Regions from separate parts of the Streptomyces sp. NPDC047869 genome, predicted to be linked through region 3. Evidence: riboswitches for the same ligand, from Rfam matches in the RefSeq annotation. Region 3 holds a riboswitch; each other region holds the start of a gene.

Region 1 (9,924 bases), on a different contig from region 3:
GAGCCGCACGATCGCTGGATACTTCCGGCCCCAGGCGTCGGCGAACTCGGGGAACCGCTCCAGGGCGGCCTCCTCGGTCGGCGCGGTGCAGACGCTCCTGCCTCCGGCCCGCTCCGCCCCGGCTGCGCCTCCGGGCGCCCACAGGTGGATAGGGCCGATGGTCATGAGTCGATCACCGCATAGGGCAGGCCGCGGTCAAAGCGGTGTCTCCGGCGGGGGATCGGTCGGCACCGGGATGGGGGGCGCCGTTCCCGACTGCGGGACCGTAGTGGCGTGCGCGGAGAACTCCCATCCCGTCCGCAGTCGACCCAGGCAGAGCCGAGCAGACGCGGCCCAGGGCGTCAAGGTCGTTCGTGCAATGGCGCGCTCCACCTTGACGCCCTGAACCACGCCCGCTCCACGGTGTGTGGGTCGACGGGGGAGGGGACAGGAGCTGGGGTGTGTGGTGGCTGAGGTTGGATGGTTCGTAACGCGTCGCTTCTGAAGCCATTGCAGATCTTGCCAAAGGCATCAGGTCCGCTCGCGAGCGCCCGTCACCCGGACGTCGGCCTGGAACGGGCGAGGGCTCCTGGGGAGCGGGCGCTGCTGCGTCGGTCATCCCTCAAAGCTAACAACGCGCGGACCTGCCCGGATGGAGATGACGTGCTTGGCCGGGAGCGTGGCACGCAGCGTTAGTGCGATGGCACGCGGGCATAGAGGGTCCGATTCCGGCGTGCATACGTTGGGTGACAGCCCGGCGTGCATACGTTGGGTGGCAGCCCTACGTTTGGGAAAGCCGAGGTCGCAAAGCCACCGAAATGACCGCAGGCACATCCACGGCCGAGTCGCCCTGGATCAGCAGAGGAGATCGTCATGGCAAGCAGCAACCGCGCCGTCGTCTTCCACAACCCGAGAGACATGCGCGTCGAGTCCCTCGACTTCCCGAAGCTTGAGATGCCGAACGGGAAAAAGGCCCCGCATGGCGTCATCCTCAGACTCGTCGCCACCAACATCTGCGGTAGCGACCTGCACATCTACCGCGGGTCCTTCCCGGTGCCCCAGGGCATGGTGATGGGGCACGAGATGACCGGGGAGGTCATCGAGGTCGGCCCCGACGTCGAGTTCCTCAGTGAGGGCGACCTCGTCTCCGTCCCGTTCAACGTCGCCTGCGGCCGATGCCGCAACTGCAGGGCGCGCCGGACCGACGTCTGCGAGACCACGAACCCCAAGGTGGCCTGCGGAGCGTACGGCTTCAACCTGGGCGACTGGACCGGCGGCCAGGCCGAGTACCTGTTCGTCCCGTACGCCGACTTCCAGCTCCTGCGCTTCCCGGACAGGGACCAGGCCATGGCGAAGATCCGTGACCTGGCGCTGCTCTCGGACATCCTGCCCACCGCGTTCCACGGTCTCATGGAGGCCGGTGCCAAGCCGGGCTCGACCGTGTACATCGCCGGCGCCGGCCCGGTCGGCCGCTGCGGCGCAGCAGCGGCGCGCCTCCTCGGGGCGTCCTGCATCATCGTCGGCGACCACAACAAGGACCGCCTGGAGCTGGTGAAGAAGAACGGCTGCGAGACGATCGACCTGAGCCAGGACGCAGCGCTCACCGACCAGATCGAGGCCATCCTGGGCGAACCCATGGTCGACTGCGCAGTCGACTACGTCGGCACCGAGGCACACGGCATCGGCCGCGAGGCCGAGGACATGGACCCGGCCTACGCCATCAACCAGGTGATCGACGCCACCCGCGCGGGCGGAGCCACCGGAGTCATCGGCGTATACGGCCCCGACCCGCTCGCGAAGTCGAAGGCCGAGCAAGAGGGAACGTACCCGATCGACTTCGGCAAGGCCTGGATCAAGTCGCCGCGGATCGCCGCCGGGCAGGCACCGATCATGCACTACAACCGCGAGCTGATGATGGCGATCCTGTGGGACCGCATGCCCTACTTGAGCGCCATGCTCAACACGAAGGTGATCAGCCTCGACGACGCCCCCGAGGCCTACGCGACCTTCGACACGGGAGTGGCCGAGAAGTTCATCATCAACCCCCACGGCCTCATTCCCGCCTGAGGCCCGCCCTCCCCGACCCGCAGTCCCCGTTCGGGGAGGCTGCGGGCCGTGCGGGGCTGCTCAGCGACAACCAACGCTGACAAACGTCGACTGCTCCGCCGCTGGTCAGAAGGTTGACCAATGACGGAGCCGCAGATCACCGGCCTGCGGTTTCAGAACTTGTTCCTCTGAGGTGCTCCAGGATCCATTGCCTTGTCCGGGCCAGCTTCCCTAGCGGCCCCGGCAAGGGGCTGGACTGAGGGCAGCCTGATGCGGCACTAGGCGCCGCAGCGAAGTCACCAGGTCAGAGCGCTTCCTTGTTCTCCTTCGGCGCCTCTCCCGACTTATGTGTTGGAGGCAAAACACTCCAGCGTGCATGACTTCAGTGACCGTCGCGCCCGTACTTCGACATCGAGAGGCACACGGCAACACCCCTTCGGGTTCTTCGGCATCTGAGCGAGGACGCGTCCAGCTCCGCGGAACCGACCGAGAACCGTCAGGGAAGCTTTCTCATTGCGCGCAGCCCCACCCAGTACGCGAGGAGTGCAAGCGCCAAGCTGACGAGAGCGGCACCCACGTGGGCGTACTCGTAGTGCAGGTGGTTCGCCGCTTCATGGGCGGGGTCGGAAATGAAGAGAAAGGCGGTTGTGGCGGCCAGGAGGGCTCCCGCCTGGTCCTTGGTCCGCCGTGCCTTCGGCTCGGAGTTGCTTGTCACAAGGCGGTTGTATCGAGCACTCGGGCGGTGCGCAAGATCCGCTGCGCGTCAGCTAGGTTGGGCCCAGCGGGGGCTCACGGGGACCATCCGCACCGACCGCGGCGCAGAGACGCCGCTCTCCAAGGGATCTGTACAGCAACGAAGTACAGCAACCGCCGCGACCGCAACGGACCACCGCCAGCTCTAGACGACTGGCTGACGTGCCGCCGTGTGCAGCCCGTACCACCGGCACGCCGGCCAGCGGAGAGCGGCGATGCGGGCACGCGCACCCGGGTGGCGATGGCTCCCGTGGCGAGTGCGGCCGCAAGGGCTTTCGACAGACCCGGCACCAACCGCCACGGCTGGTTGGCTCGGACCATACCGCCGAGCACCCTCAGGTAACCGCGCGGCCCGCTGACGACGTATCGCAGATCAGCGGTCTCGTCCTCACCGATCGGGCCCGGGTGAATGGGCGCGAGACGACTGACGAAGCGTCCCAGCGGCTGACGCTGCGGAGGTTCCTCAGCGCCAGTGGCTTGCTGACTCGCCAAGCTGAGCACGGTTTCTTCTACCGCCCGCAGGGCTCTTGTCTGAAGACGCAGGCCCCCCAGCGGAGGAAGGGACAGCAGCGCCCAGCCGTGTTCATGACTCAGCTCCACGACGAGCTTGCGCCCGTGTGTGTGCAGCGGAAGATCGGTGAGGGCCACGACGATGTCCCAGTTCTCATCTCGCCTGCGGTCCATGATCCGGCGCGCTAGTGTGGACAGGTCCTCGGTCCCTGCGGTGAAGGGCTCACTGACCACCTCCGCCTCGAACCGCCGCCCTTGCCCCGACTTTTTGGCGAGCCGAGCAGGAAGTACCCGTGCCATATGCTGCGCGATCTCCGTGGGCGCGTCCGGATCCGCCAGGAGAGCCACGACCGTAACGTTCTGCGACGGCTCCCGCATGACCGGACCCTTCTCGTCGGCTGCCCCGGCGCTCACCAGTGCCCAGAATTTCCCCGATATAACGCCACCGCCCATAACTGCTGCTCATTCGACGACGGAGGTCTATGTCCTGTTTCGTGCACGAATTGCGCAGGCTTGAGATACTGAATCTTCCAAACTGGCTACGCGGGTTCGATTCCTGCCGCCCGCTCTGAACGCCGAAGGCCCAGGCAAGAGGTTGTTGCCCTATCCCTGGGTCTTCAGCCGTTCCTGGGACGCGTTTACGGTCTGTCCGGCGGATCATGCCGGGCGGCTAGATCCCGCCATGGCACCCCGGTGCGCAGCCGGTGCAGAATCCCGATGGTGACCCTGCGGTGACTGGCCCAACGGCCGCCCTGCTTCCCGGGCTTCGGTAGGTACGGCTTCAGCCGGGCCTACTCCGCATGCGTTAAATCTCCCCGTCCCATGCTCATGCCAACGACCTGAAGACGAGACGGTCACATGATCCGCCGGACAGGCCCTAAAAGCCTGCGGCAGCGCGCTCAAGGCTTAAAGGAGCCCTTGGTCTGCTCCTTCGTGCCCCGCATCTTGCCTCGTGCTTCGAGAGCGGCGCCTTTCGCCGCGAGCGTTTCCTTGTGCATCGCGTGGGCTGCCGTCCGCACGGTCTTTCCGACGATCTGTTCGGCCTTTGCCTTGGCCCGTTCTCCGGCGTTCATCTCGGTACCTCCGTGGGTCTCATTGGCCGTGTGCCCCTTGAGGCAAAGGGTGAAGCCACTCTGTGGGTCGCGTTGGTAAGGAGCGGCCAAGGTCACCACGGGCCCGACGCGGAGGGGTCCCAGATCCGCTCCCGCCTGAGTGATCACTTCGATGCCATCGTGGCGGCGACGTATCGCCATGGACGGTCTGCTTCGCGTGAGGGATCGGAACGATGACAGTGGCAGCTCAGCCGGGGACGTGCAGCCCCGTCGGCTGGGCCGTCTCTGGGCCGTCCGACGCCGCTCCAGAGCGACCACTGACGCCTACTAGTGACAGTAGTAGTGAGCGGCAGCCGCAGGTCACCCGATTGGATCTGCGACACTGGTACCACCATGCCCAAGCCCGGAGAACTCACTTTCGTCGCCCCCCGCGGAGCCAAGAAGCCGCCGCGGCATCTCGCCGATCTCACGCCCGCCGAGCGCAAGGACGCCGTGGCCGAGATCGGTGAGAAGCCGTTCCGTGCCAAGCAGCTGTCGCAGCACTACTTCGCGCGGTACGCGCACGACCCGGCGGAGTGGACCGACATCCCCGCCGCCGCGCGCGGCAGACTGCGGGAAGCGCTGCTGCCCGAGCTGATGACCGTCGTGCGGCATCTGTCGACCGACGAGGGGACGACCCGCAAGACGCTGTGGCGGCTGTTCGACGGCACGCTCGTGGAATCCGTGCTGATGCGGTACCCGGACCGGGTCACCATGTGCATCAGCTCGCAGGCCGGGTGCGGGATGAACTGCCCGTTCTGCGCGACGGGGCAGGCCGGTCTCGACCGGAACCTGTCCACCGCGGAGATCGTGCACCAGATCGTGGACGGGATGCGGGCGCTGCGGGACGGAGAGGTGCCGGGCGGGCCCGCGCGGCTGTCCAACATCGTCTTCATGGGCATGGGTGAGCCGCTCGCCAACTACAAGCGGGTCGTGGGTGCCGTCCGGGCGCTGACCGACCCCGCTCCCGACGGGCTCGGGCTGTCGCAGCGTGGCATCACCGTGTCGACGGTCGGGCTGGTTCCGGCCATCCACCGGTTCTCCGACGAGGGCTTCAAGTGCCGGCTCGCGATCTCCCTGCACGCGCCCGACGACGAACTGCGCGACACCCTCGTCCCCGTGAACACGCGGTGGAAGGTGCGCGAGGTGCTGGACGCCGGGTTCGAGTACTCCGCGAAGTCCGGGCGGCGGCTGTCCATCGAGTACGCGCTGATCCGGGACATCAACGACCAGGCCTGGCGCGGTGACCGGCTCGGCCGGCTGCTCAGGGGCAAGCCCGTGCACGTCAACCTCATCCCGCTGAACCCGACGCCGGGCTCCAAGTGGACCGCCTCGCGGCCCGAGGACGAGAAGGCGTTCGTGGAGGCCATAGCGGCCCATGGTGTACCGGTCACGATCCGGGACACCCGGGGGCAGGAGATCGACGGGGCCTGTGGTCAGCTCGCGGCGACCGAGCGATAATCTGGCCACGTCAACACATCTGCATATTCCGACAGGGGAGCGCCACAGCGCTGAGAGTGCGGCAACCGGGCCGCAGACCCTCTGAACCTCGCCCAGGTCATTCTGGGTAGGAAGTTCGGTCACCACTCAAGCTGTTGCGCCCTGCCCGGGCTCCCTCGTGGAGCCCGGGCAGGGCCGCGTCTCTTCCTGGCCAACCCCAGGAGGACATCCAGTGCACAACAAGACCCTCGTGGCCGTGGCCGCCGGGCTCGGTCTCGTCGCCCTGCCCGTGCTGACCGGGTGCGGGTCGGGCGACGCCAAGGGCTCCGCCGCGGACTCCAGGACCGTGACCCTCGTCAGCCACGACTCCTGGCTCGTCTCGAAGAGCGTCATGAAGGACTTCGAGAAGAAGTCCGGGTACAAGGTCAAGGTCCTCAAGAGCGGCGACGCCGGGCAGGCCGTCAACAAGGCGCTGCTGACCAAGGACAACCCGCAGGGCGACGTCTTCTTCGGCGTCGACAACACCCTGCTCTCCCGCGCCCTCGACAACGGGCTGTTCCAGTCCTACGCGCCGAAGGACTCAGGCCGGGTACTGCCCCAGTACCGCGTCGACCAGGACAAGCACCGCGTCACCCCCGTCGACACCGGCGACATCTGCGTCAACTACGACAAGGCCTACTTCAGCGAGCACAAGCTGACCCCGCCTCAGTCCTTCGCCGACCTGGCCAAGCCCGCGTACAAGAACCTCCTCGTCACCGAGAACGCGGCCACCTCCTCCCCGGGCCTCGGCTTCCTGCTGGGCAGCGCCGCCAAGTTCGGTAACGACGACTGGCAGGACTACTGGAAGAAGCTCAAGGCCAACGGCGTCAAGGTCGTCGACGGCTGGGAGCAGGCCTACTACCAGGAGTTCTCCGGATCGTCGGAGGGCAAGAAGGCAGGCGGCGACCGGCCGCTGGTGGTGTCGTACGCCTCCTCGCCGCCCGCCGAGGTCATCTACGCGAAGAAGCGGCCCAGCACCGCCCCCACCGGGGTGTCCCAGGGCACCTGCTTCCGGCAGACCGAGTACGCGGGCCTGCTGAGCAACGCGAAGAACACCAAGGGCGGCAAGGCGTTCCTGGACTTCATGCTCACCAAGGAGTTCCAGGAGGACATGCCGCTCAACATGTTCGTCTACCCGGTGCGCGAGGGCGCGGCGGTGCCGCCGGACTTCGCGAAGTACGGGCCGCAGGCCAAGGACCCCGAGACCATGGCCCCCGGCACCATCGCCGCCAACCGTGACAGCTGGGTCAAGTCGTGGACGTCGCTCGTACTGAGGTGACGGCCCGCGAGGGCACCGCGCGCGGGAGCGCGGCGCGGCTGGGGCTGATGGCCCTGCCCGTCGCGTTCTTCGCCGTGTTCTTCGCCTGGCCCGTCGCCGCGATCGTGGTGCGCGGGCTGAAGGCCGACGGCGGCTGGCGGTTCGGGCGGGTGGCGGACGTCGTCACCCAGCCGGACATCGGGCACGTGCTGTGGTTCACCACCTGGCAGGCGCTCGCCTCCACCGCGCTCACCCTGCTGCTCGCGCTGCCCGCCGCCCATGTCTTCGCCCGCTTCGACTTCCCCGGCAGACACCTGCTGCGGGCGGTCGTCACGGTCCCGTTCGTGCTGCCGACCGTCGTCGTGGGTACGGCGTTCCTGGCGCTGGTCGGACGCGGCGGGCTGCTCGACGACCTGTGGGGCGTACGGCTGGACACCACCGTGTGGGCGATCCTGCTGGCGCACGTCTTCTTCAACTACGCGGTCGTCGTACGGACCGTCGGCGGGCTGTGGGCCCAGCTCGACCCCCGGCAGGAGCAGGCCGCGCGGATGCTGGGCGCCTCACCGCTGACGGCGTGGCGGAAGGTCACCCTGCCCGCCCTCGCGCCCGCCGTGGCCGCCGCCGCGCTGATGGTCTTCCTGTTCACCTTCACCTCGTTCGGCGTGGTGCAGATCCTCGGCGGCCCCACGTTCTCCACCCTGGAAGTGGAGATCTACCGGCAGACCTCGGAGGTCTTCGACCTCTCCACGGCGGCCGTCCTGACCCTCGTCCAGTTCGTCGCGGTGGGCGCGATCCTCGGCGTGCACGCCTGGACGGTACGGCGGCGCGAGAGCTCGCTGCGCCTGGTCGACCCGAAGGTGACCGCCCGCCGGCCGCGCGGCGCAGGGCAGTGGGCGCTGCTCGCCGGAGTCCTGCTCACCGTGGCGCTGCTGCTCGTGCTGCCGCTCGCGGTCCTCGTGCAGCGCTCCCTGGACGCGCCCGGCCTCGGCTACTACCGGGCGCTGACCGACGCCGACGGCGGCACCTTCCTGGTGGCGCCGCTGCACGCCGTGTGGACCTCCCTGGAGTACGCCGTCGCCGCCACCGCCATCGCCCTGGCCGTCGGAGGGCTCGCCGCCGCAGCGCTGGCCCGCCGGGACGCCGGCCGGCTGGTGCGCGGCTTCGACGCGCTGCTGATGCTGCCGCTCGGCGTCTCCGCCGTCACCGTCGGCTTCGGCTTCCTGATCGCCCTGGACCGGCCGCCGCTCGACCTCAGACAGTCCTGGATCCTCGTCCCGCTCGCCCAGGCGCTGGTCGGCGCCCCCTTCGTGGTGCGGACCATGCTGCCCGTGCTGCGGGCGGTGGACGGCCGGCTGAGGGAGGCGGCCGCCGTGCTCGGAGCCTCGCCCTGGCGGGTGTGGCGGGAGGTCGACCTGCCGCTGGTGCGGCGGGCGCTGCTGATCGCCGCCGGGTTCGCCTTCGCGGTGTCCCTGGGGGAATTCGGGGCGACCGTGTTCATCGCGCGGCCCGACAACCCGACGCTTCCGGTCGCCGTGGCCCGGCTGCTGAGCCGGCCCGGGGAGCTCAACTACGGGCAGGCGATGGCCCTGTCCACGATTCTGATGGTCGTGTGCGCCGCCGCGCTGCTCGTCCTGGAGCGGCTGCGCACGGACCGGACGGGGGAGTTCTGATGCTGCTGAGCCTCGAGGCCGCGACCGTGCGCCTGGGCGGCCGGCCCGTGCTCGACGCGGTCGTACTCGACGTCGCCGAGCACGAGGTGGTGTGTGTGCTCGGCCCCAGCGGCAGCGGGAAGTCGACGCTGCTCAGGGCGGTGGCCGGGCTGCAGCCGCTGGACGCGGGGCGGGTGCTGCTCGGCGGCCGGGACCAGGCGGGCGTACCGGCGCACAAGCGCGGTGTCGGCCTGATGTTCCAGGACCACCAGCTCTTCCCGCAGCGGGACGTCGGCGGCAACGTGGCCTTCGGGCTGCGGATGCACGGGGTCGGCAAGGGGCGACGGGACACCGAGGTGGGGGAGTTGCTGGAGCTGGTCGGCTTGCCGGGGGCGGCCCGGCGGGCCGTGGCCGGGCTGTCCGGTGGCGAGCAGCAGCGGGTGGCGCTGGCCCGGGCGCTCGCGCCCCGGCCCCGGCTGCTGATGCTGGACGAGCCGCTGGGCCAGCTCGACCGCTCGCTCCGGGACCGGCTCGTGGTCGAACTCCGGGAGCTCTTCCGCCGGTTGGGCACCACCGTGCTCGCCGTGACGCACGACCAGGGCGAGGCGTTCGCGCTGGCCGACCGGGTGGTGGTGATGCGGGACGGGCGGATCGCCCAGTCCGGGACCCCGCTGGAGGTCTGGCAGCGGCCCGCGGACGAGTTCGTGGCCCGGTTCCTCGGCTTCGAGAACGTGGTGCCCGCGACCGTCTCCGACGGCGCCGCGGACACCCCCTGGGGCAAGCTGCCCGTCCTCGACGGCTCACCCCAGGGTGACCATCCGCTGCTGGTCCGGCCCGCCGGTGTGCGGCTCGTGGCGGCGGACGAGGGTCTGCCCTGCGCGGTGACCGCCCGCACCTTCAAGGGCACCCATGTGGCCGTCCGGCTGCTGCCCCGGGACGGCGGCCCGCCCCTGGAGGCGGCCTGCGCGCTCCGGGCCGCGCCGGAGCCGGGGGCCGAGGTGGGGCTCGCGTTCGACGCGGCCGAAATCGTCGTGCTCGGCTGATCACCGCGTGCCTAGGGTGAGGGCATGACTCTGCTCGCACATGACCGGTACTGCGACGAAATCGACCTTCAGGTACAGCAGTTGAGAGCCGTGGTGGCCTCCGGCGCCGATCTCGC
Region 2 (9,924 bases), on a different contig from region 3:
ACGTTGAGCAAGATTTGATGCACAGTCGAGGGGGATCATTCCCGGCCAGTCGACGTCATATGACGGGGTAGGCGATGCGCGAATCCGTACAGGCAGAAGTCATGATGAGTTTTCTCGTGTCCGAGGAGCTCTCCTTCCGCATCCCGGTGGAGTTGCGCTACGAGACCTGTGATCCCTACGCCGTACGTCTCACCTTCCATCTGCCCGGTGACGCCCCGGTGACCTGGGCCTTCGGGCGGGAACTGCTGATCGACGGGGTCGGCCGGCCGTGTGGGGAGGGTGATGTGCACATCGCTCCGGCCGACACCGAGGTGCTGGGCGAGGTGCTGATCCGGCTTCAGGTGGGCAGTGACCAGGCGCTGTTCCGCTCCTCGACGCCGCCACTCGTGGCCTTCCTCGACCGCACGGACAAACTGGTCCCGCTCGGCCAGGAGGGTGCACTGGCCGACTTCGACGCCCACCTCGACGAGGCTCTGGACCGCATTCTGGCCGAGGAGCAGAGCGCCGGCTGAGGGACCGTGGCAGTGGGGCGCCGGGCGCTGACGTACTGCCGCCCGGGCCTCCGCAGGAACGCTTCTTCGGCGGTGTCCCGACCCTGACGCCCCGTGCTCAGTGCTTGCGCCGCCGCCCCCTGCCGCCTCGCGCCGGAACGGGATGCGCACCGGAGCCTCCGGCACCGGCCGGCCCGGGCCGGTCGGCCGACACCACCAGGGCGGCGAGGGCAGTGGTGACCGGAACCGAGGCGACCAGCCCGATCGAACCCACCAGCGTGCGCACGATCTCTTCGGCCACCAGCTCGCTGTTGGCCACCGTGCCCACGCTGCTCTGCGCGATCGAGAACAGCAGGAGCAGCGGCAGGGCGGCACCGGCGTAGGCGAGCACAAGGGTGTTGACGACCGAGGCGATGTGGTCGCGTCCGATCCGGATGCCTGCCCGGTACAGGTCGCGCCAGCCCATCGCAGGATTCGCCTCGTGCAGCTCCCAGACCGCCGACGTCTGGGTCACCGTCACATCGTCCAGGACACCCAGCGAACCGATGATGACTCCGGCCAGCAGCAGACCGCTCATGTCTATCGACGGAAACAGACCGTGGATCAAACCGGTGCTGTCGTCCGTGTTGCCGGTCAACGCGGCCCAGTCGATGAACCCGGAGCCGAGAACGCCGATCAGCAGCAGGGAGGCCAGGGTGCCGAGCACCGCGACCGAGGTACGCGCTGAAAGGCCATGGCACATGTAGAGCGCGATGAGCATGATCGCGCTCGCCCCGACGACGGCCACGAGCAGCGGATTCGAGCCCTGAAGGATCGCGGGCAGGATGAAGAACGTCAGCACCAGGAAGCTCACGGCCAGCGCGACCAGGGCCATGACCCCGCGCATCCGTCCCACCACGACGACGGCGAGCGCGAAGATGCCCGCGAGCAGCGCCATGGGGAACTTCCGGTTCACATCGGTCACCGAGTACTGCAGGTCCTTGGGCGCCGAGGGCTCGTAGGCGACCACGACCTTCTCGCCCTGGTGCAACTGCCGTGACTGGTCCGGCCGCACGATCTCGGTGAAGGTCCGGCCCTCGTCCTTGCCGGTGTCGACCCGGATCGTCGCCTTCCTGCAGGTGCCCTTCGCCTCGTTCTGTGCCGAGCCGTCGCCTGGAGCGGAGGTGCCGCCCGCCGCCGTACCGCCCGATGCGTTGACCGACTTGCAGCTCAGCTCCACCACCTGGGTGACCGTGGCCTGCTGTGTCTGCCGGTCGAAGCCGACACCGGTGCGCTCGTGCGGCGGGGCTCCTCCGGGCCACAGAATCATCAGGCCGACCACGACGGCCGCGGTGAACGGGACGAGGATCGCCGCGATGACCTTGCGCAGGTGCTTCGAAACCGGCGCGGCGGGCCCATGGTTGTGACTGTGACCGTGTGAGTGGCCATGGCCACGGCCTGGTTCGGAGCCGCCTTGACGCGGCGGCTCGGAGGGCGGGTAGGGGTGCTGTTCCGTCGTGGTCACCGCCCGATCATCGCAAGAACGAAGGGGGCCCTCTGTTCACCGCGCCCGAACTGACGCTAGCGTGGAGGCACCTTTTGCACACGCGGGAGCTCGGAGCACCGGGCTGAGAGGGCGCTGACCTCCGTATACGCGATGTTTCACGTGGAACGTCATTCCTCGGGAGACATCCGAAGTCGGAAACCGCTGCGTCGACCGCCGAACCTGTTACCGGGTAATGCCGGCGTAGGGAGTAGGTCTCATGACCAACAAGGACGCACGCACGCCTGCCTCCGTTCAGGACGAGAAGTCCCAGGAGGCCGGAAAGTCCATCGGCTGGCACAAGGCGTACGTCGAGGGTTCACGCCCCGACCTGTGTGTGCCGGTCCGTCAGGTGCACCTCACCAACGGGCAGTCGGTCACGCTGTACGACACATCGGGCCCGTACACCGATCCACTCGCCGACACCGATGTCCGCCGGGGGCTGTCGGCGCTGCGGGAGAACTGGATCATCGCCCGCGGTGACACCGAGGAATACGCGGGCCGCCCCGTCCGACCCGAGGACGACGGGATCAAGCACACCTCGCCGCGTGGCGGGCTGCGCAACCTGGACGCGGTGTTCCCCGGGCGCCCGCGTCAGCCGCGCCGCGGCCGTGAGGGCCAGGCGGTCACCCAGCTCGCGTACGCGCGCAGGGGTGAGATCACGCCCGAGATGGAGTACGTGGCCATCCGGGAGAACGTCTCTCCCGAGGTGGTCCGTGAGGAGATCGCGGCGGGCCGCGCGGTATTGCCGGCCAACGTCAACCACCCGGAGATCGAGCCGATGATCATCGGCAAGCGCTTCCTGGTGAAGGTCAACGCCAACATCGGCAACTCCGCGGTCACCTCCTCGATCGAGGAGGAGGTCGAGAAGATGACCTGGGCGACCCGCTGGGGCGCCGACACGGTGATGGACCTCTCCACCGGCCGCAACATCCACACCACCCGCGAGTGGGTGCTGCGCAACTCCCCCGTGCCCATCGGCACCGTCCCGCTCTACCAGGCGCTGGAGAAGGTCGACGGCAGGGCCGAGGAACTGACCTGGGAGATCTACAAGGACACCGTGATCGAACAGGCCGAGCAGGGCGTGGACTACATGACCGTCCACGCCGGCGTGCGCCTGCCGTATGTGCCGCTCACCGCCAACCGCAAGACCGGCATCGTCTCGCGGGGCGGCTCGATCATGGCCGCGTGGTGCCTGGCGCACCACAAGGAGTCGTTCCTGTACGAGAACTTCGAGGAGCTCTGCGAGATCCTCGCCGCCTACGACGTCACGTACTCGCTGGGCGACGGTCTGAGGCCGGGCTCGATCGCGGACGCCAACGACGAGGCGCAGTTCGCGGAGTTGCGCACGCTCGGGGAACTCAACCGGATCGCCAGGCGTTTCAACGTACAGACCATGATCGAGGGCCCGGGCCACGTCCCGATGCACAAGATCAAGGAGAACATCGACCTTCAGCAGGAGATCTGCGATGAAGCTCCGTTCTATACGCTCGGCCCGCTGACCACGGACATCGCGCCGGCGTACGACCACATCACCTCCGGTATCGGCGCCGCGATGATCGCCTGGTGGGGCACGGCGATGCTCTGCTACGTCACGCCCAAGGAGCACCTGGGCCTGCCCAACCGTGACGACGTCAAGACCGGGGTCATCACCTACAAGATCGCCGCCCATGCGGCGGACCTCGCCAAGGGGCACCCGGGCGCGCAGGAGTGGGACGACGCGCTGTCCGACGCCCGCTTCGAGTTCCGGTGGGAGGACCAGTTCAACCTCGCCCTGGACCCCGACACGGCACGGGAGTTCCACGACGAGACCCTGCCGGCCGAACCCGCCAAGACGGCCCACTTCTGCTCCATGTGCGGGCCGAAGTTCTGCAGCATGAAGATCTCCCAGGACATCCGCCGGGAACACGGCGGTACCCGGGCCGAGGTCGAGGAGGGCATGGCTCAGAAGTCGAAGGAGTTCGCGGCGTCGGGCAACCGGGTGTACCTGCCGATTGCCGACTGACCCGGCCAAGGCGGCCGTCGGCCCGGGGCGTGCCGGGCCCCGGGCGTCGGGCGGCGCGGAGAGGTCGGCGGCGTGCCCGCCGGCACTGCCCTGCCGTGCGCCGGCCGGGGTCCTGCAGGCGCCCCACGAGGGAGCGCGGGCCGGCTATTCCGGCTGGTGTTCCGGACCGCCGAAGTCGGGACTGGTGTAGTCGGGACTGCTGAAGCTCGGACGGTCGGACCCGGAGCCGTCGTCCGGGCTGCTGAAGCCGGGGCGTCCGTAGCCGAGGCGCGGCATGCGGCTCGTCGGGGCCGTGGGTGCCGTGCGGTGCAGCGGGGCCGTACCGGGCTGGGCGAGCGCGTCCCGCAGGAACGGCAGGACACCGCGTTCCAGCAGGGCCTCTCGCCATGCCTCTCTGGCCCTGGCCACCTCCGCGTCGGCCGCGTCATGCGCTCCGGCTTCCGCCGCGGCGCTGTTGCGCAGGGCGGTGAGCAGCAGCCCGGCACCGGCGACGAGGACCGCGGCGGCGGTCACGGCGCCGAACACCCAGCCCGCGGTGAGCATGGTCTGGGCAAAGGCCTGGCCGGGGGCCAGCATCTTCAGGATGTAGCCGACGAGCAGGAAGATCGCCGCGGCGGTGCCGGCGAGGACGGGCGCCAGGACCGCGACGACGGCGACGGCGCCCGCGCCGGTGGTCTCGGCGGCCTCGCCGAGGGCGGTGGCGAGACCCACCGGGCCCGCGCCCGGCTCCGCGGACCCGGTGTCGTCGGTGGCCGAAGGGACGGACGGCGCCGGGCGGCGCAGTTCCTCGCGGGCCTTCACGTAGTGCTGGTACTCGGTCGCCGCGGCCGCCGTGATGAGCGTGGTGGCGTTGAGTGCCATGGTGCGCAGTTGTTCCGGGTTGAGCCGCTGTCCGACAGCGGCCAGTTCGGGTCGCTGGGGCGCGGAGCGCAGCGCCTCATCGAGGATCCGCTCGAATTCCTGGCGGTCCTCGTTCAGCAGGTGCTGCGGAACGCTGTTCATGTGCATCCCCCGATGCTCCGTAGGGCTTGGGGCTCGCACGCCGGCGAGCCGTCGGGCAGAAACGGAGGGGAGCCTGCTACGGATAAGCCGATGGTAGAGCCGTGACGCCACGCGGTGACAGGGGGTTGCCGGAAATTGCGTGCTGGCCTGGGCGCATCCGGTCGGACTCGATCAGCCCGGTGAACCCTCAGGCGTTCAGGGGAAGTTGCTGGACCAGCAGCTTCCCGGCCATGGTCACGCCGCCGTCCATGGCGATGGCGAGACCGTCGGCGTAGATGTGCGGTCCCTCCACGGAGGGGCCGTCGTCCTCCTCGGTTTCCTCGGATCCGACTTCGCCGAGCAGATAGGGAATGGGGCTGTGACCGTGAACGACGCGGGTGCCGCCGTACGTATCGAGGAGGGAGCGCACGGCTTCCGCGCCGCCCTCGTCGCGGAAGGAGAACCGCTTCGTGAACTTGCGGAACAGGTCCCAGACTTCGTCCGCGTCGTTACGGGTGATGGTCTCGCGGACGGTGTCGTTGACCGCCTCGATCGAGTCGCCGTAGTCGAGGTAGGCGGTGGTGTCGGAGTGGATGAGCAGATGCCCGTCGACCTCCTCCACGGCGTCGAGCCGGGACATCCACTGCAGGTGGTGATCCTGGAGACGGTCCATGTCGGTCTTCTGGCCGCCGTTGAGCAGCCAGGCCGCCTGGAAGGTGGCGGTGCCCGCGCCGGAGTGGACCGGGGTGTCGCCGAACCGCTTCGCGCCGAGCAGCAGCAGCTCGTGGTTGCCCATGAGGGCCTTGCAGTACCCGCCGGCGGCGGCCGCCTCGGCGGACAGCCGCATGACCAGGTCGATGACGCCGATGCCGTCGGGTCCACGGTCGGTGAAGTCACCGAGGAACCACAGCCGGGCGGTGCCCGCGCTCCACTGACCGTCGGCGTCGACCAGCCCCTTCTCCCGCAGGGCGGCCAGCAGTTCGTCCAGGTAGCCGTGGACGTCACCGACCACGTACAGCGGGCCCGGGCCGGTCGCCGGCTGCGGGTCCGGGGCCACGGGGGCCGGCTCGACGGACACCTGCAGCGTGTCGCCGCGGTTGATGACGGGCAGGTCGCGCTGGGTGGGCGTGTAGCCCTCGGGGTAGGCCTCGTCCATGGGCGGCACGGTGTCACCGGGGTGGCTGCGGACGTACGGACCGGTCTCGTTGACGTACGCGGGCACCCGGAAGTCGCGCAACGTCGCCGTCCGCTCCACCTCGGGTCCCCGACCGGCCCCCTGAGTCATCAGACCCCTCCACCATCGCACCGCAGCTGCACCGCTTCGGACTGCCTGGTCGCAGCGGCCCCGCGGTGTCGTGGGCCCATCATAGGAACGCGCGTCGCTCCGTGTGATGACCCAGGGGTGGTGAATCGGAGCGAGACTCCGGTTCACCGCGGCTTTCATTACGTTTGGGCGGGGTTTCGACCGGTTGCCTGGCACCGGTGGGCCGTACGGCGACGGCGGGCCGGCCCGCCCGGGCGGGTGAACGGAGCCGCGGGCCGGGCGGGCTGTGGTCGCGCGGGCCGGCCTCGCCGCTCCGGATTCCTCGTGTCCACCGCCGAGGGGGCGACCACCGCACGCTCTCCGGTCACCCCACCGGGCGGCGGCCCGCCCGCTACCCCTTCTCCGGGGCCCGTGGCGGGCTGACGGTCGTGCGCGGAGGACGTCGCTGGGACGAGGTACGCACGATCAGCTCGGTCGGTATCACCTGTTCGACGGGCTGGTCCGAGTCGACGCCCTCGATGGCGTCGATGAGCAGCTGTACGACGGCCGTACCGATCCGGCGCGGCTTCAGGGAGAGTGTGGTGATGGGCGGCTCGGTGTTGGCGTAGACCGTGGACTCGCTGCAGCACACCAGCAGCAGGTCGTCGGGGACGCGCAGGCCGTAGCGGCGGGCGGCGGCGAGGAGGTCGGTGCCGTTGGGGTCGAAGAGGCCGTAGACGGCGTCGGGCCGGTCGGGCCGGGCGAGCAGCCGGTCGGCGGCGACGGTGCCCGCACAGGGGTCGTGCGCGGGGTAGGCCTCGTAGACCGGGTCCTGGCCGACCCGCTCGCACCAGCGCAGGTAGGCGGTGGTGGATAGATGGGTGTACGTGTCCGTCGTGGTGCCGGTGAGGAGGCCGATGCGGCGGGCGCCGGCGTCGGCGAGGTGGTCGAGGATGTCGAGGACGGCGGCCTCGTGGTCGTTGTCGACCCATGCGGTGACCGGGAGCGACCCGGCCGGGCGGCCGTCGGAGACGACCGGCAGGCCCTGCCGGACGAGCTCGCTGACCACCGGGTCCTGGTCGGAGGGGTCGATGACGACCGTGCCGTCAAGGGCGACGTTGGACCATACGTCGTGGCGGGAGGTCGCGGGCAGGATGACCAGGGCATAGCCGCGGGCGAGCGCGGCGGAGGTGGCGGCCCGGGCCATCTCGGCGAAGTAGGCGAACTCCGTGAAGGTGAAAGGTTCATCCCCGTACGTCGTCACGGTCAGGCCGATCAGTCCCGACTTGCCGGTACGGAGGGTGCGGGCGGCGGCCGAGGGGCGGTACCCCAGCCGGTCGGCGACCTCGCGGACATGGCGCCGGGTGGCGTCCGGGAGCCGGCCCTTGCCGTTGAGGGCGTCGGACACGGTCGTGATGGAGACCCCGGCGGCGGCGGCCACGTCTCTGATGCCCGCCCGGCCCGGCCGGCTGCCTCGACGTGAGGTTTCCGCGCGGCTCACCTGGTGCTTCCCTGCTGCTGTCATGGCGAGCCGATAGTAGGGCTCATGCGGTGGGGTAGTGCGGACGCATATGCACGCGTTGACAGGCACGTTTCTGCATGGCAGATGGCGCCTAACTACCTGGGAAATCAAGGCAGTTGAACGATCCAATGATAGGACGTGACGTGCCGACGGGCGTGGGCCTGCCAAGGGGCCGAGGTCTCGAAGAGGTCTCAACTCACCTTCACGAGGGATGCGCGCCAGGGCGTGAGCCACCGGCGCGTAGATATATGTGCGACACGCCCCCTGGTACGTACGCCTTCGTACGGTGATGCCCCTGATGCCTGTGTGACGGAAGAGGCTGGACTCCCGTCGTCCCGCACCTGTACGCAGCGGGGCCGAATCCTCATAAGGTGTGGAGTATTGGAAGCCGGCGGCGTCGACGGGCCGCCGGTGGTCGCGAGGAGGACTGCGGTGAGCGAGACGAGCCCCAAGCTGCGCGCCGAGCTGGAGGGTATCCCCACCTACAAGCCGGGCAAGCCGGCCGCGGCCGGCGGGCCGGTCGCCTACAAGCTGTCCTCCAACGAGAACCCGTATCCCCCGCTCCCCGGCGTGATGGAGAGCGTGACCGCGGCCGCCTGCGATTTCAACCGCTACCCGGACATGGCCTGCAGCGGGCTGATGGAGGAGCTGTCGGAGCGGTTCGCCGTCCCGCTGTCCCACCTCGCCACCGGCACCGGCTCGGTGGGCGTCGCCCAGCAGCTGATCCAGGCGACCAGCGGCCCCGGTGACGAGGTGATGTACGCCTGGCGCTCCTTCGAGGCGTACCCGATCATCACGCAGATCAACGGGGCCCGCTCGGTCCAGGTGCCGCTCACCCCCGGCGACGTGCACGACCTGGACGCCATGGCGGACGCGGTCACCGAGCGGACGCGTCTGATCTTCGTCTGCAACCCCAACAACCCGACCGGCACGGTGGTGCGGCGGGCCGAGCTGGAACGGTTCCTCGACCGGGTGCCCAAGGACGTGCTGGTGGTCCTGGACGAGGCCTACCGCGAGTTCATCCGTGACCTCGAGGTGCCCGACGGCGTCGAGCTGTACCGGGAGCGGCCCAACGTCTGCGTCCTGCGCACGTTCTCCAAGGCCTACGGTCTCGCCGGGCTGCGCGTCGGTTTCGCGATCGCCCATGAGCCGGTGGCGGCGGCGCTGCGCAAGACGGCGGTGCCCTTCGGTGTCAGCCAGCTCGCGCAGGAGGCGGCGATCGCCTCACTGCGGGCCGAGGACGAGCTGCTGGGCCGCGTCGGCTCGCTGGTGTGCGAGCGCACGCGCGTGGTCGACGCGCTGCGCGCCCAGGGGTGGACGGTGCCGGAGACCCAGGCCAACTTCGTGTGGCTGCGGCTGGGGGAGCGCACGGTCGCGTTCGCCGCGGCGTGCGAGGAGCACGGTGTGGTGGTCCGGCCGTTCCCGGGTGAGGGTGTGCGGGTGACGGTCGGGGAGACCGAGGCGAACGACATCTTCCTGAAGGTTGCGGAGACGTTCCACAAGGAGAGCTGAGAGCAGGCGGCCGCGGCTGGAGTGCCGGCGGCCACGGCTGGGCCCCGCCGTGTGCGGGGCCCTTCTCGTTGATCCGCTCTGCCGTGGAGCCGGGGGGTACCCCCTTGCGGTTGCCGAATACCAGTGCGTCATAATGGCTTGTGAATGTGAACGCGTTCACAAGCGCGTCCCGATTGCTCCTGTATGTGCCTAACAAAGGGAGCAAACCGCCGCTGTACCACGGCGTAGTAAGGAGAGTGACGACGTGGACCTGGCTCTGGCGCCGGAGACACTGGCGCGCTGGCAGTTCGGCATCACCACCGTCTACCACTTCCTGTTCGTCCCCCTGACGATCTCCCTGGCCGCCCTCACGGCCGGGCTGCAGACGGCATGGGTGCGCACGGAGAAGGAGAAGTACCTCAGGGCGACGAAGTTCTGGGGCAAGCTCTTCCTGATCAACATCGCGATGGGTGTGGTCACCGGCATCGTGCAGGAGTTCCAGTTCGGCATGAACTGGTCGGACTACTCGCGCTTCGTCGGTGACATCTTCGGTGCTCCGCTCGCCTTCGAGGCCCTGATCGCCTTCTTCTTCGAGTCCACGTTCATCGGCCTGTGGATCTTCGGCTGGGACAAGCTGCCAAAGAAGATCCACCTGGCCTGCATCTGGCT
Region 3 (9,924 bases):
TCGGTGTGCGTGGAGCGGCCGATCAGCACGCCGGCACCGAGGACGGCGCGGGCGGCGGGCACGGGGAGATCGCCCTGGCCCAGGTGGAGCACGTCGGCGCGGGCGGCGTGGGCCACATCGGCCCGGTCGTTGACCGCGAGCAGCCTGCCGTGCCGGGCGCAGGCGTCGGCGAACACCTGGAGGTGCTCCAGTTCCTCCGCGGCCTCCATGCCCTTGTCACGCAGCTGAACGATGTCGACACCGCCCGCCAGGACCGCGTCCAGGAACTCGGCGAGGTCGCCCTGCCGTCTGCGGGCGTCCGTGCAGAGGTACAGGCGGGCGTCGGCGAGTCGGTCGCGGGCGGTGTCGGGCATGCGTGGGTCCCCCCGGGTCGGCGTCCATGGGCGTGCGGGCGGGTGGCGTACGGACCGGGGCCGGTACGCCACCGCGCGGTGCGGGTCGGTTCAGAAGGCGAGCGCCTGGGCGCGCCGCTTCACCTCCGTGCCGCGATTCTCGCTCAGGGCCTGCGCGGGGGTGCCGGGCAGGGTCGGGTCGGGGGTGAAGAGCCACTCGATCATTTCTTCGACCGTGAAGCCGTCGTCACGCAGGAGCGTCAGGGTGCCGGACAGGCCCTTGACGACCTTGTCCCCGTCGATGAAGGCGGCGGGGACGTGCAGCGCCCGGTTCTCACCTCGGCGTACGGCGATGAGCTGGCCCTCCTTGACCAGCTGCCGCACGCGCGTCACCTCGACATCGAGCCGTTCGGCGATGTCGGGGAGGGTGAGCCAGCCGGGGACGAGTGCATCGATCTTTGCGTCAATCTCGGTCACGGGATCTAGCCTGCCATCCGTCACTGACAGTCGGAAGCCAGGCCGGTCCGCGTGGGTGCCACCGCCCTAGTCGAGGGTGGCGCTCTTCAGGGGCCGCGCCGGGTCGGCCAGGACCTCGGGGTCCATGCGGCGGCCCGCCTCGATCAGCCGCCGGCCCTGGGCCAGGTCGCGGGGCCTGCCCACCGCCAGCAGGGCCACCAGCCGGTCCTCGCGCAGCCAGCAGACGGACCAGGCGGGACCCTCCGGCTCGCCGCGCCACACCATGCGGTCGGCGGCGGCGTGGTGGCCCGCGTACTGGACGAACCGGCCGAACTGCTCCGACCAGAAGTACGGCACCGGGTCGTAGACGGCGGGGATCTCACCGAGGATGTTCGCGGCGACCGTGCGCGGCCCCTGCAGGGCGTTGTCCCAGTGGTGGACCAGCAGCCGGGCGCCGTAGCGGGCGGACGGGAAGGAGGCGCAGTCGCCGACGGCGTACACGTCCTCGGCGGAGGCGCGCAGCCGGTCGTCGGCGAGGATCTCGCCCTGCGGGCCCAGCTCGATGCCGGAGCCGGCCAGCCAGGCGGTGGCGGGGCGGGCGCCGATGCCGACCACGACGGCGTCCGCGGCCAGCCGGGTGCCGTCGTCGAGCAGCACCGCGCCGGGCTCCACGCGCTCCACGCGCGCGTCCGTGCGCAGTTCGGCGCCGCTGTCGGCGTACCAGGCGGTCATGGGCGCGGCGACCTCGGCGGGCAGCGCGCCGGCGAGCGGCCGGTCGGCGGCCTCCACGACGGTCACGGCGCAGCCCGCCTCGCGGGCGGCGGTGGCGAACTCGGCGCCGATCCAGCCGGCGCCGACGACCACGATGTCGTGCTGCCGGGCCAGCACCGGCCGCAGCCGCTCGGCGTCGTCCAGGGTGCGCAGCAGGTGCACGCCGGGCACGCCCTCGGTGCCGGGCAGTGTGACCGGCTCGGCGCCGGTGGCGAGGACCAGGACGTCGTACGGCACGGGACCGGCCTCGGTGTCCAGTTCGTGGTCGGCGGGGCGCACCCCCAGCGCCTCGCAGCCGAGCCTGAGTTCGATGCCGAGGGACTCGAAGTCCACGTCGAAGGCGGAGCCCTCGGCCGTGCCGAGGAGCACGGCCTTGGACAGCGGCGGCCGGTCGTAGGGCTGATGGGGCTCGGCGCCGATCAGGGTGACGGTGCCGGTGAAGCCCTGTTCCCGCAGGGCCACCGCGGTCTGTACCCCGGCCATGCCCGCGCCGGCGACCACCACGCGCCGCCGCGGCGACGTGTCCTGCTGTGCTGTCTGCTCGCTCACCCGATCACCTTAGACAACTGACGGAGAGTCAGTCAGCGGGCGTGCTCGGTGACCTGCTCCACCACGCTGGTTCCGGCGCCCTCCTGCGACTCCCACTCCCAGGTCTCCTCCAGCCGCACCCGCCCGTCGGGCAGCTCCGCGACCGTCGACACGCAGTGCCCCGAGGAGGTGGTCCCGTCCTGCTTGAGCTGTACGTACCGGAAGTCCAGCCGGTCGCCCGCCCGGGTGCCGACCAGGTGGCCGCGCACCACGTCGCCGCCCGCGTACTCGGCCCAGATCTCGCCGCCCCGCTCGTGGTAGGCGAAGCGGGTTTGCGTACCCACCTGACCCGGGGCCTGGTCCGCCACCGGGGCGAGGAAGAGTCCGTCGAGCGAGCGGGCCATGGGGCGGGGCTCCTTACGAGGTCGGGGGGCCGAGGGCTAGGGTGGCCACCGTACAAGCACTCGCGGGAGCCCGGACGCACCGGGCTGAGAGGGAGGCTGGCGGCCTCCGACCGTACGAACCTGATCCGGGTCATGCCGGCGAAGGGAGGGGCTGGACGCCCATGCCGTCACGTACGTCCGACGTCCTCGTCATCGGGGGCGGGATCATCGGCCTGGTCACGGCCTGGCGCGCCGCGCAGCGCGGGCTCACCACTGCCGTGGTGGACCCCGAGCCCGGCGGCGGGGCCGCGCGGGTCGCGGCGGGGATGCTGGCCGCGGTCACCGAACTGCACTACGGCGAGGAGAAGTTGCTCGCCCTCAACCTGGAATCGGCCCGCCGCTACCCGGACTTCGCGGCCGAGCTGACCGAACTGACCGGTCACGACCTGGGCTACCGGCGCTGCGGCACGCTCGCCGTGGCGCTCGACTCGGACGACCGCGCCCATCTGAGGGAGCTGCACGCCCTGCAGCGGCGCTCGGGGCTCGACTCCGTGTGGCTGTCCGGGCGGGAGTGCCGGCGCCTCGAACCGATGCTCGCGCCCGGGGTGCGGGGCGGGCTGCGGGTCGACGGCGACCACCAGATCGACCCCAGACGGCTGGCGTCCGCCCTGGTGGACGCGTGCGAGCGGGCCGGGGTGGTGTTCCACCGGTGCTGGGCCGAGCGGCTCGACGTCGCCGGGGGCCGGGCCGCCGGGGTCACCGCGGCGGACGGCACCCGGCTGGGCGCGGGCCGGGTGGTGCTCGCCGGCGGCAGCCTCAGCGGGCGTCTCGCGGGCGTCCCGGACGATCTGCTGCCCCCGGTGCGGCCGGTGAAGGGGCAGGTGCTGCGGCTGACCGTGCCCCGGCGGTACGCGCCGTTCCTGAGCCGTACCGTGCGGGCCGTGGTGCGCGGCAGCCAGGTCTACCTGGTGCCCCGGGAGAACGGCGAGCTGGTCGTCGGCGCGACCAGCGAGGAGTTGGGCTGGGACACCACGGTGACCGCGGGGGGCGTGTACGAGCTGCTGCGCGACGCCCATGAACTGGTGCCGGGGATCACCGAGCTGCCCCTGACCGAGACCCGGGCCGGTCTGCGCCCCGGTTCCCCCGACAACGCCCCGCTGCTCGGCCCGTCCGGGCTCGACGGACTGCTGCTGGCCACCGGGCACTACCGCAACGGCGTGCTGCTCACTCCCGTCACCGGGGACGTCATGGCCGAGCTGCTGACCGGCGGCGAGCTGCCGGAGGCGGCCCGTCCGTTCACCCCGGAGCGCTTCGGCGCCGCACTCGTGGAGCAGCCCGCATGAGCATCTGTGTCTCGGTCAACGGCGAGCGCCGGGAGATCGCCCCGGGCACCGCGCTGGACGCGCTGGTGAAGACCCTGACCGTGGCACCCTCCGGGGTGGCCGCGGCCGTCAACGAGACCGTCGTACCGCGCGCGCGGTGGGCGGCCACCGCGCTCCTCGACGGTGACCGTGTCGAGGTCCTCACCGCCGTCCAGGGAGGCTGACCATGTCCGACGATCCCTTCCTGGTGGGCGGGGTGCCCTTCGGGTCCCGGCTGATCATGGGCACCGGCGGCGCGCCCAGCCTGGACGTGCTGGAGCGCGCGCTGGTCGCCTCCGGCACGGAGCTGACCACCGTGGCCATGCGCCGGGTCGATCCCGCGGTGCACGGCTCGGTGCTGTCGGTGCTGGAGAGGCTGGGCATCCGGGTGCTGCCGAACACCGCGGGCTGCTTCACCGCCGGGGAGGCCGTGCTGACGGCCCGGCTGGCGCGCGAGGCGCTGGGCACCGACCTGGTGAAGCTGGAGGTCATCGCCGACGAGCGCACCCTGCTGCCGGATCCGGTGGAGCTGTTGGAGGCGGCGGAGACGCTGGTCGACGACGGGTTCACGGTGCTGCCGTACACCAACGACGATCCGGTGCTCGCGCGGAAGCTGGAGGACGTGGGCTGTGCGGCGGTGATGCCGCTGGGCTCCCCGATCGGCTCCGGGCTCGGGATCCGCAACCCGCACAACTTCCAGCTCATCGTGGAGCACGCACGCGTGCCGGTGATCCTGGACGCGGGCGCCGGCACGGCCTCGGACGTCGCGCTGGCGATGGAGCTGGGCTGCGCCGGTGTGATGCTCGCCTCCGCCGTGACGCGGGCCCAGCGGCCCGAGACGATGGCGGCGGCGATGCGGCACGCGGTGGAGGCGGGGCGGCTGGCCCGGCTGGCGGGCCGGATCCCGCGCAGGCACTTCGCCGAGGCCTCCTCCCCCACCGGGGGCCGCGCCGACCTGGACCCCGAGCGGCCCGCGTTCTAGTTCGCCCTCCCGCCTCGCGGGACAGTCACAGGTCTGCTGCAGTACGTCACCGGAACGGCGCAGCGCACGGCGGTGTCCGTCGGTCCTCGTACACTCGCCTGCGTGGATACGACCCTTCAGGACCCGCTCGTCGGGCAGGTGCTCGACGGACGCTATCGCGTCGAAGCGCGGATCGCCGTCGGCGGGATGGCCACGGTCTACCGGGCCCTGGACACCCGCCTGGACCGCGTGCTCGCGCTCAAGGTGATGCACCCGGCCCTGGCGGTCGACGGGTCGTTCGTGGACCGGTTCATCCGCGAGGCCAAGTCGGTCGCCCGGCTCGCCCACCCCAACGTGGTGCAGGTCTTCGACCAGGGCACCGACGCGTCCTACGTGTATCTGGCGATGGAGTACGTCGCGGGGTGCACGCTTCGGGACGTGCTGCGCGAGCGGGGGGCGCTGCAGCCGCGGGCGGCGCTGGACATCCTGGAGCCGGTGCTCGCCGCGCTCGGCGCCGCGCACCGGGCCGGTTTCGTGCACCGGGACATGAAGCCCGAGAACGTGCTGATAGGCGATGACGGGCGGGTCAAGGTCGCCGACTTCGGGCTGGTGCGGTCGGTCGACACGGTGACCAGCACCACGGGCGCCGTCCTCGGGACCGTGTCGTATCTCGCTCCCGAGCAGATGGAGCAGGGCACCGCCGACCCGCGTGTCGACGTCTACGCCTGCGGTGTCGTCCTCTACGAGATGCTGACGGGCGGCAAGCCGCACTCCGGGGACTCCCCGGCGCAGATCCTGTACAAGCACATCCACGAAGACGTGCCGCCGCCCTCCGCGCTCGTGCCGGGGCTGCCGCCGGAGCTGGACGAGCTGGTCGCCTCGGCGACCGCGCGCACCCCGGACCTCCGGCCGGACGACGCCGCCGCGCTGCTCGGCCAGGTGCTGCGGGCCCGGGCCGGGCTCAGCGCCGGTCAGCTGGACGCCGTGCCGCCGCAGGCGCTGTCCGCGGAGCACGACAACGCCGGGGACCGTACGAGCGTGATCCCGCGCTCGCTGACCGTGCCCCGGCCGCTGCCCGTCAACGAGGACGACGGCCCGGCGGACGTCCGGCACACCAGCCGGCTGCAGAGCCCGCCGGTGCCCGAACGGCGGGGGCCGCTGCGGCCGGGACGCCGGCTCGCCGCGCTCGTCGCCGCCGTGCTCGTCGTCCTCGGCGTGGGCGCGGGCGTCTGGTACATCAACTCCGGGCAGTTCACCAAGGTCCCGCCGCTGCTGGCCAAGACCGAGGAGCAGGCGACGGCGCGGCTGAAGTCGTCCGGGCTCCACGTCAAGGAGATCAAGCGCGAGTACAACGACACGGTCGGCAGCGGCAAGGTCATCAACACCGATCCGACGGCCGGGGCCCGCATCCGGGGCAACGGCTCCGTGACCCTCGTCATCTCCCGGGGCCCGGAGATCGTGAAGGTGCCCGACCTGCGCGGGGTGCCGCTGGCCGAGGCACGCTCGCGGCTGAAGTCGGCCGGGCTGGAGCCGGGCATGGTCAACCGTGCCTTCAGCGACAGCGTGGACCGGGGCTCGGTGATCAGCACCGACCCGCAGACGGGTGTCGAGCGGCACGCGGGCTCGGCGATCGCGCTCCTGGTCAGCAAGGGCAGCCCGGTCGACGTGCCGGACGTCACCGGTGAGGACCCGGACAGCGCCCGGCAGGACCTGGAGGACGCGGGTCTGAAGGTGCGGATCTCCGCGCAGCAGGTCAACTCCGAGTACGACAAGGGCCAGGTGGCCCGGCAGACCCCGGGGGCCGACAGCCGGGCCGCCGAGGGCGACACGGTGACGCTGACCCTGTCCAAGGGCCCGGTGATGGTGACGGTGCCGGACGTGGTCGGGTCGAGCGTGGACGACGCCACACAGCGGCTGGAGGCCGCCGGCTTCGAGGTGAACGAGGACCGGGGCCTGCTCGGGCTGTTCGGTGACACCGTGAAGGAGCAGTCGGTGGACGCGGGCGAGAAGGCGCCCAAGGGGTCGACGATTACGATCACCATCCGCTGACCCGGTGAGCGGGGTCACCGGGGACCGCGGTCCGGCGGCGGGGGACGGCATGACACCCTGAACGGGTGACATCCCAGCCGTCCCGCCCCGCCGCCCCGAGCCTCTCCGGCCCCGCCCGCAACCCGATCGGCGGTCACGTCCCGGTGGCCGGCGGTCTGCACTCGGTGGGGCTGTCCTACGCCCGCGAACTGAAGGCCGAGACCGTGCAGGTCTTCGTCGCCAACCCGCGCGGGTGGGCCACCCCGGCCGGGAACCCGCGGCAGGACGAGGCGTTCCGTGAGGCGTGCGCCGCGGAGTCGGTCCCGGCGTATGTCCATGCTCCTTACCTGATCAACTTCGGCTCACACACCGAGGCGACCGTGGAGCGCTCGGTGGAGTCGCTGCGGCACTCGCTGCGGCGTGGACGGGAGATCGGGGCGCTCGGCGTGGTGGTGCACACGGGCAGCGCGACCGGCGGGCGGGCACGCGAGGTGGCGCTGAAGCAGGTGCGCGCACATCTGCTGCCGCTGCTGGACGAGCTGACCCACGACGACGACCCGTTCCTGCTGCTGGAGTCGACCGCCGGGCAGGGCGCCTCGCTGTGCTCGCGCACCTGGGACTTCGGGCCGTACTTCGAGGCGCTGGACGCCCATCCGAAGCTCGGCGTCTGCCTGGACACCTGCCACATCTTCGCCGCCGGGCACGACCTGACCGGCCCCAGCGGCATGCACCAGACCCTCGATCTGCTGGTCGGCACCGTCGGCGAGGGCAGGCTGAAGCTGATCCACGCCAACGACTCCAAGGACGTGGCCGGCGCGCACAAGGACCGGCACGAGAACATCGGCGCCGGTCACATCGGCGAGGACCCGTTCCGGGCGCTGATGACCCACCCGGCGACGGCGGGCGTGCCGCTCGTCATCGAGACCCCCGGCGGCAGGGAGGGGCACGCGGCGGACGTCGAGCGGCTGAAGAAACTCCGGGATTCGTGACCTTCGGGAATACCCCCAGGGGGTATGCGGTTCCGGTGGGTACACGAACCGCCCGTCCGGCATTGGGGGACCTCATGGAGCACACGGCACACACTGAGCACCAGCACCAGGGGCACGGCCACGACCACGGCTCCGGCACGACAAGCTGGGCGACGGCCGCGCAGGCCACCCTGCACTGCCTCACCGGCTGCGCCATCGGCGAGGTGCTCGGCATGGTCATCGGCACCGCGGCCGGCTGGGGGAACCTGCCGACCACCCTGCTGGCGATCGTCCTGGCCTTCTTCTTCGGCTACTCGCTCACCATGCGCGGGGTCCTGCGGGCCGGTGTCGACCTGCGGACCGCGATCCGGGTGGCCCTGGCCGCCGACACCCTGTCCATCGCCGTGATGGAGCTGATCGACAACGGGGTGATCCTGGTCTGGCCGTCCGCGATGGACGCCACTCTCGCCGACGCGCTGTTCTGGATCTCGCTGGCCGTCTCGCTGGTGATCGCCTTCGTCGTGACCACCCCGGTCAACAAGTGGACGATCGGGCGGGGCAAGGGGCACGCCGTGGTGCACCAGTACCACCACTGACCCGGCACGGACGCCAGGATCAGAGCTCGGGGCCCTCCCCGGGCTCTTCCTGGTAGGAGTAGCGCTGCTCCTTCCAGGGGTCGCCGATGTTGTGGTAGCCGCGCTCCTCCCAGAAGCCGCGGCGGTCGGCGGTCATGTACTCCACGCCCCGGACCCACTTGGGGCCCTTCCAGGCGTACAGGTGCGGAACGATCAGGCGGACCGGGAAGCCGTGCTCGGCGGTGAGGAGTTCGCCGTCCTTGTGGGTGGCGAAGACCGTGCGGTCGGAGGCGAAGTCCGCGAGCCGCAGGTTGGAGCTGAACCCGTACTCCGCCCACACCATCACATGGGTGACGTCCGCGGCCGGCGGGGCGAGGTCCAGCACCGCGCGGGCCGGGACGCCGCCCCACTCCGCGCCGGTCATGCTGTACTTCGTCACGCAGTGCAGATCGGCCACCACGGTGGTGTAGGGCAGCGCGGTGAACTCCTCGTGGCCCCAGGTGTGCTTGTCGCCGTCGGCGGTGGCGCCGAAGACGCGGAACTCCCAGCGCTCGGGCCGGAACTTCGGCACCGGACCGTAGTGCGTGACCGGCCAGCCACGCTGCAGCCGCTGCCCCGGCGGAAGCTCGGGCCCTGCCGCTTCTCCAGACGCTCGCTCCACCGGATGACCCATGTATCCATCCTGACAGACCTCCGGCAGTGCCCTTGACCACCCACCCCCGAGCCGGACAAATACCATCAGAGCGCCACTTACGTAATTAGTACGCACTTACTGGACGATCTTCTCGGCCGGTGAAATCATGCGGCGCTAGCGACCTGGTTCGACCACGTGAAGGAGTCCATCGCGATGCAGGGCGACCCCGAGGTCATCGAACTGCTCAACGAGCAGCTGACCGCCGAGCTGACCGCGATCAACCAGTACTTCCTGCACGCCAAGCTGCAGGACCACAAGGGATGGACGAAGCTCGCCCAGTACACCCGGGCCGAGTCGTTCGACGAGATGCGGCACGCGGAGGTCCTCACCGACCGCATCCTGCTGCTGGACGGTTTGCCGAACTACCAGCGGCTCTTCCATGTGCAGGTCGGGCAGACGGTGGCCGAGATGTTCCGGGCCGACCGGCAGATCGAGGTCGAGGCCATCGACCGGCTGCGCCGCGGCGCCCAGCTCATGCGCGAGAAGGACGACATCACGTCGGCGAACATCTTCGAGGCGATCCTGGCCGACGAGGAGCACCACATCGACTACCTCGACACCCAGCTCGAACTCGTGGACAAGCTCGGTGAGGCGCTCTACCTGTCGACCGTGATCGAGCAGAGCCAGCCCGACCCGTCGGGACCGGGCACCGGGGGCTTCTCCACGCACTGAGCGGCCGCGCGGGGCGGCGCCGGGCGGCGTGTCAGGCGGCGTCGTCCAGCCGGCCGAGGGCCGGTGCGCGCCGGTCGATCAGTTCCCGGCGCGGGCAGGCGCCCCGGCCGAGCAGCGCCTGGATGCGCCGTACGCAGCCGCCGCAGTCCGTGCCGGCCTTGCAGGCGGAGGCTATCTGGCGGGGGGTGTGGGCGC

What was found. Region 3 has a riboswitch for thiamine pyrophosphate ahead of thiO (glycine oxidase ThiO). Riboswitches for the same ligand answer to the same signal wherever they lie in the genome.
Region 1: another riboswitch for thiamine pyrophosphate. It lies ahead of AB0924_RS17850 (thiamine ABC transporter substrate-binding protein); the one in region 3 lies ahead of thiO (glycine oxidase ThiO).
Region 2: another riboswitch for thiamine pyrophosphate. It lies ahead of thiC (phosphomethylpyrimidine synthase ThiC); the one in region 3 lies ahead of thiO (glycine oxidase ThiO).

Annotation. Positions count from the first base shown of each region.
Region 1 covers NZ_JBEYRK010000012.1:107,318-117,241, reverse strand. The annotation lists partial or broken gene AB0924_RS17885 (transposase) at 1-48, opposite strand, end outside; gene AB0924_RS17880 (alcohol dehydrogenase catalytic domain-containing protein) at 853-2,046, shown strand; gene AB0924_RS17875 (hypothetical protein) at 2,522-2,740, opposite strand; gene AB0924_RS17870 (hypothetical protein) at 2,815-3,741, opposite strand; partial or broken gene AB0924_RS17865 (transposase) at 3,960-4,073, opposite strand; gene AB0924_RS17860 (hypothetical protein) at 4,188-4,541, opposite strand; gene rlmN (23S rRNA (adenine(2503)-C(2))-methyltransferase RlmN) at 4,734-5,840, shown strand; TPP riboswitch at 5,864-5,971, shown strand; gene AB0924_RS17850 (thiamine ABC transporter substrate-binding protein) at 6,052-7,137, shown strand; gene AB0924_RS17845 (iron ABC transporter permease) at 7,185-8,786, shown strand; gene AB0924_RS17840 (ABC transporter ATP-binding protein) at 8,786-9,808, shown strand; gene AB0924_RS17835 (maleylpyruvate isomerase family mycothiol-dependent enzyme) at 9,833-9,924, shown strand, end outside.
Region 2 covers NZ_JBEYRK010000001.1:468,710-478,633, forward strand. The annotation lists gene AB0924_RS02165 (SsgA family sporulation/cell division regulator) at 75-512, shown strand; gene AB0924_RS02170 (YibE/F family protein) at 610-1,995, opposite strand; TPP riboswitch at 2,068-2,241, shown strand; gene thiC (phosphomethylpyrimidine synthase ThiC) at 2,234-4,018, shown strand; gene AB0924_RS02180 (hypothetical protein) at 4,163-5,026, opposite strand; gene AB0924_RS02185 (metallophosphoesterase) at 5,208-6,284, opposite strand; gene AB0924_RS02190 (LacI family DNA-binding transcriptional regulator) at 6,655-7,767, opposite strand; gene hisC (histidinol-phosphate transaminase) at 8,197-9,276, shown strand; gene AB0924_RS02200 (cytochrome ubiquinol oxidase subunit I) at 9,521-9,924, shown strand, end outside.
Region 3 covers NZ_JBEYRK010000044.1:21,714-31,637, reverse strand. The annotation lists gene thiE (thiamine phosphate synthase) at 1-353, opposite strand, end outside; gene AB0924_RS35780 (Rv2175c family DNA-binding protein) at 444-809, opposite strand; gene AB0924_RS35775 (FAD-dependent oxidoreductase) at 876-2,108, opposite strand; gene AB0924_RS35770 (hypothetical protein) at 2,141-2,491, opposite strand; TPP riboswitch at 2,544-2,655, shown strand; gene thiO (glycine oxidase ThiO) at 2,653-3,813, shown strand; gene thiS (sulfur carrier protein ThiS) at 3,816-4,016, shown strand; gene AB0924_RS35755 (thiazole synthase) at 4,019-4,813, shown strand; gene pknB (Stk1 family PASTA domain-containing Ser/Thr kinase) at 4,916-6,841, shown strand; gene AB0924_RS35745 (deoxyribonuclease IV) at 6,907-7,809, shown strand; gene AB0924_RS35740 (DUF4396 domain-containing protein) at 7,884-8,384, shown strand; gene AB0924_RS35735 (sulfite oxidase-like oxidoreductase) at 8,404-9,036, opposite strand; gene bfr (bacterioferritin) at 9,211-9,729, shown strand; gene AB0924_RS35725 ((2Fe-2S)-binding protein) at 9,761-9,924, opposite strand, start outside.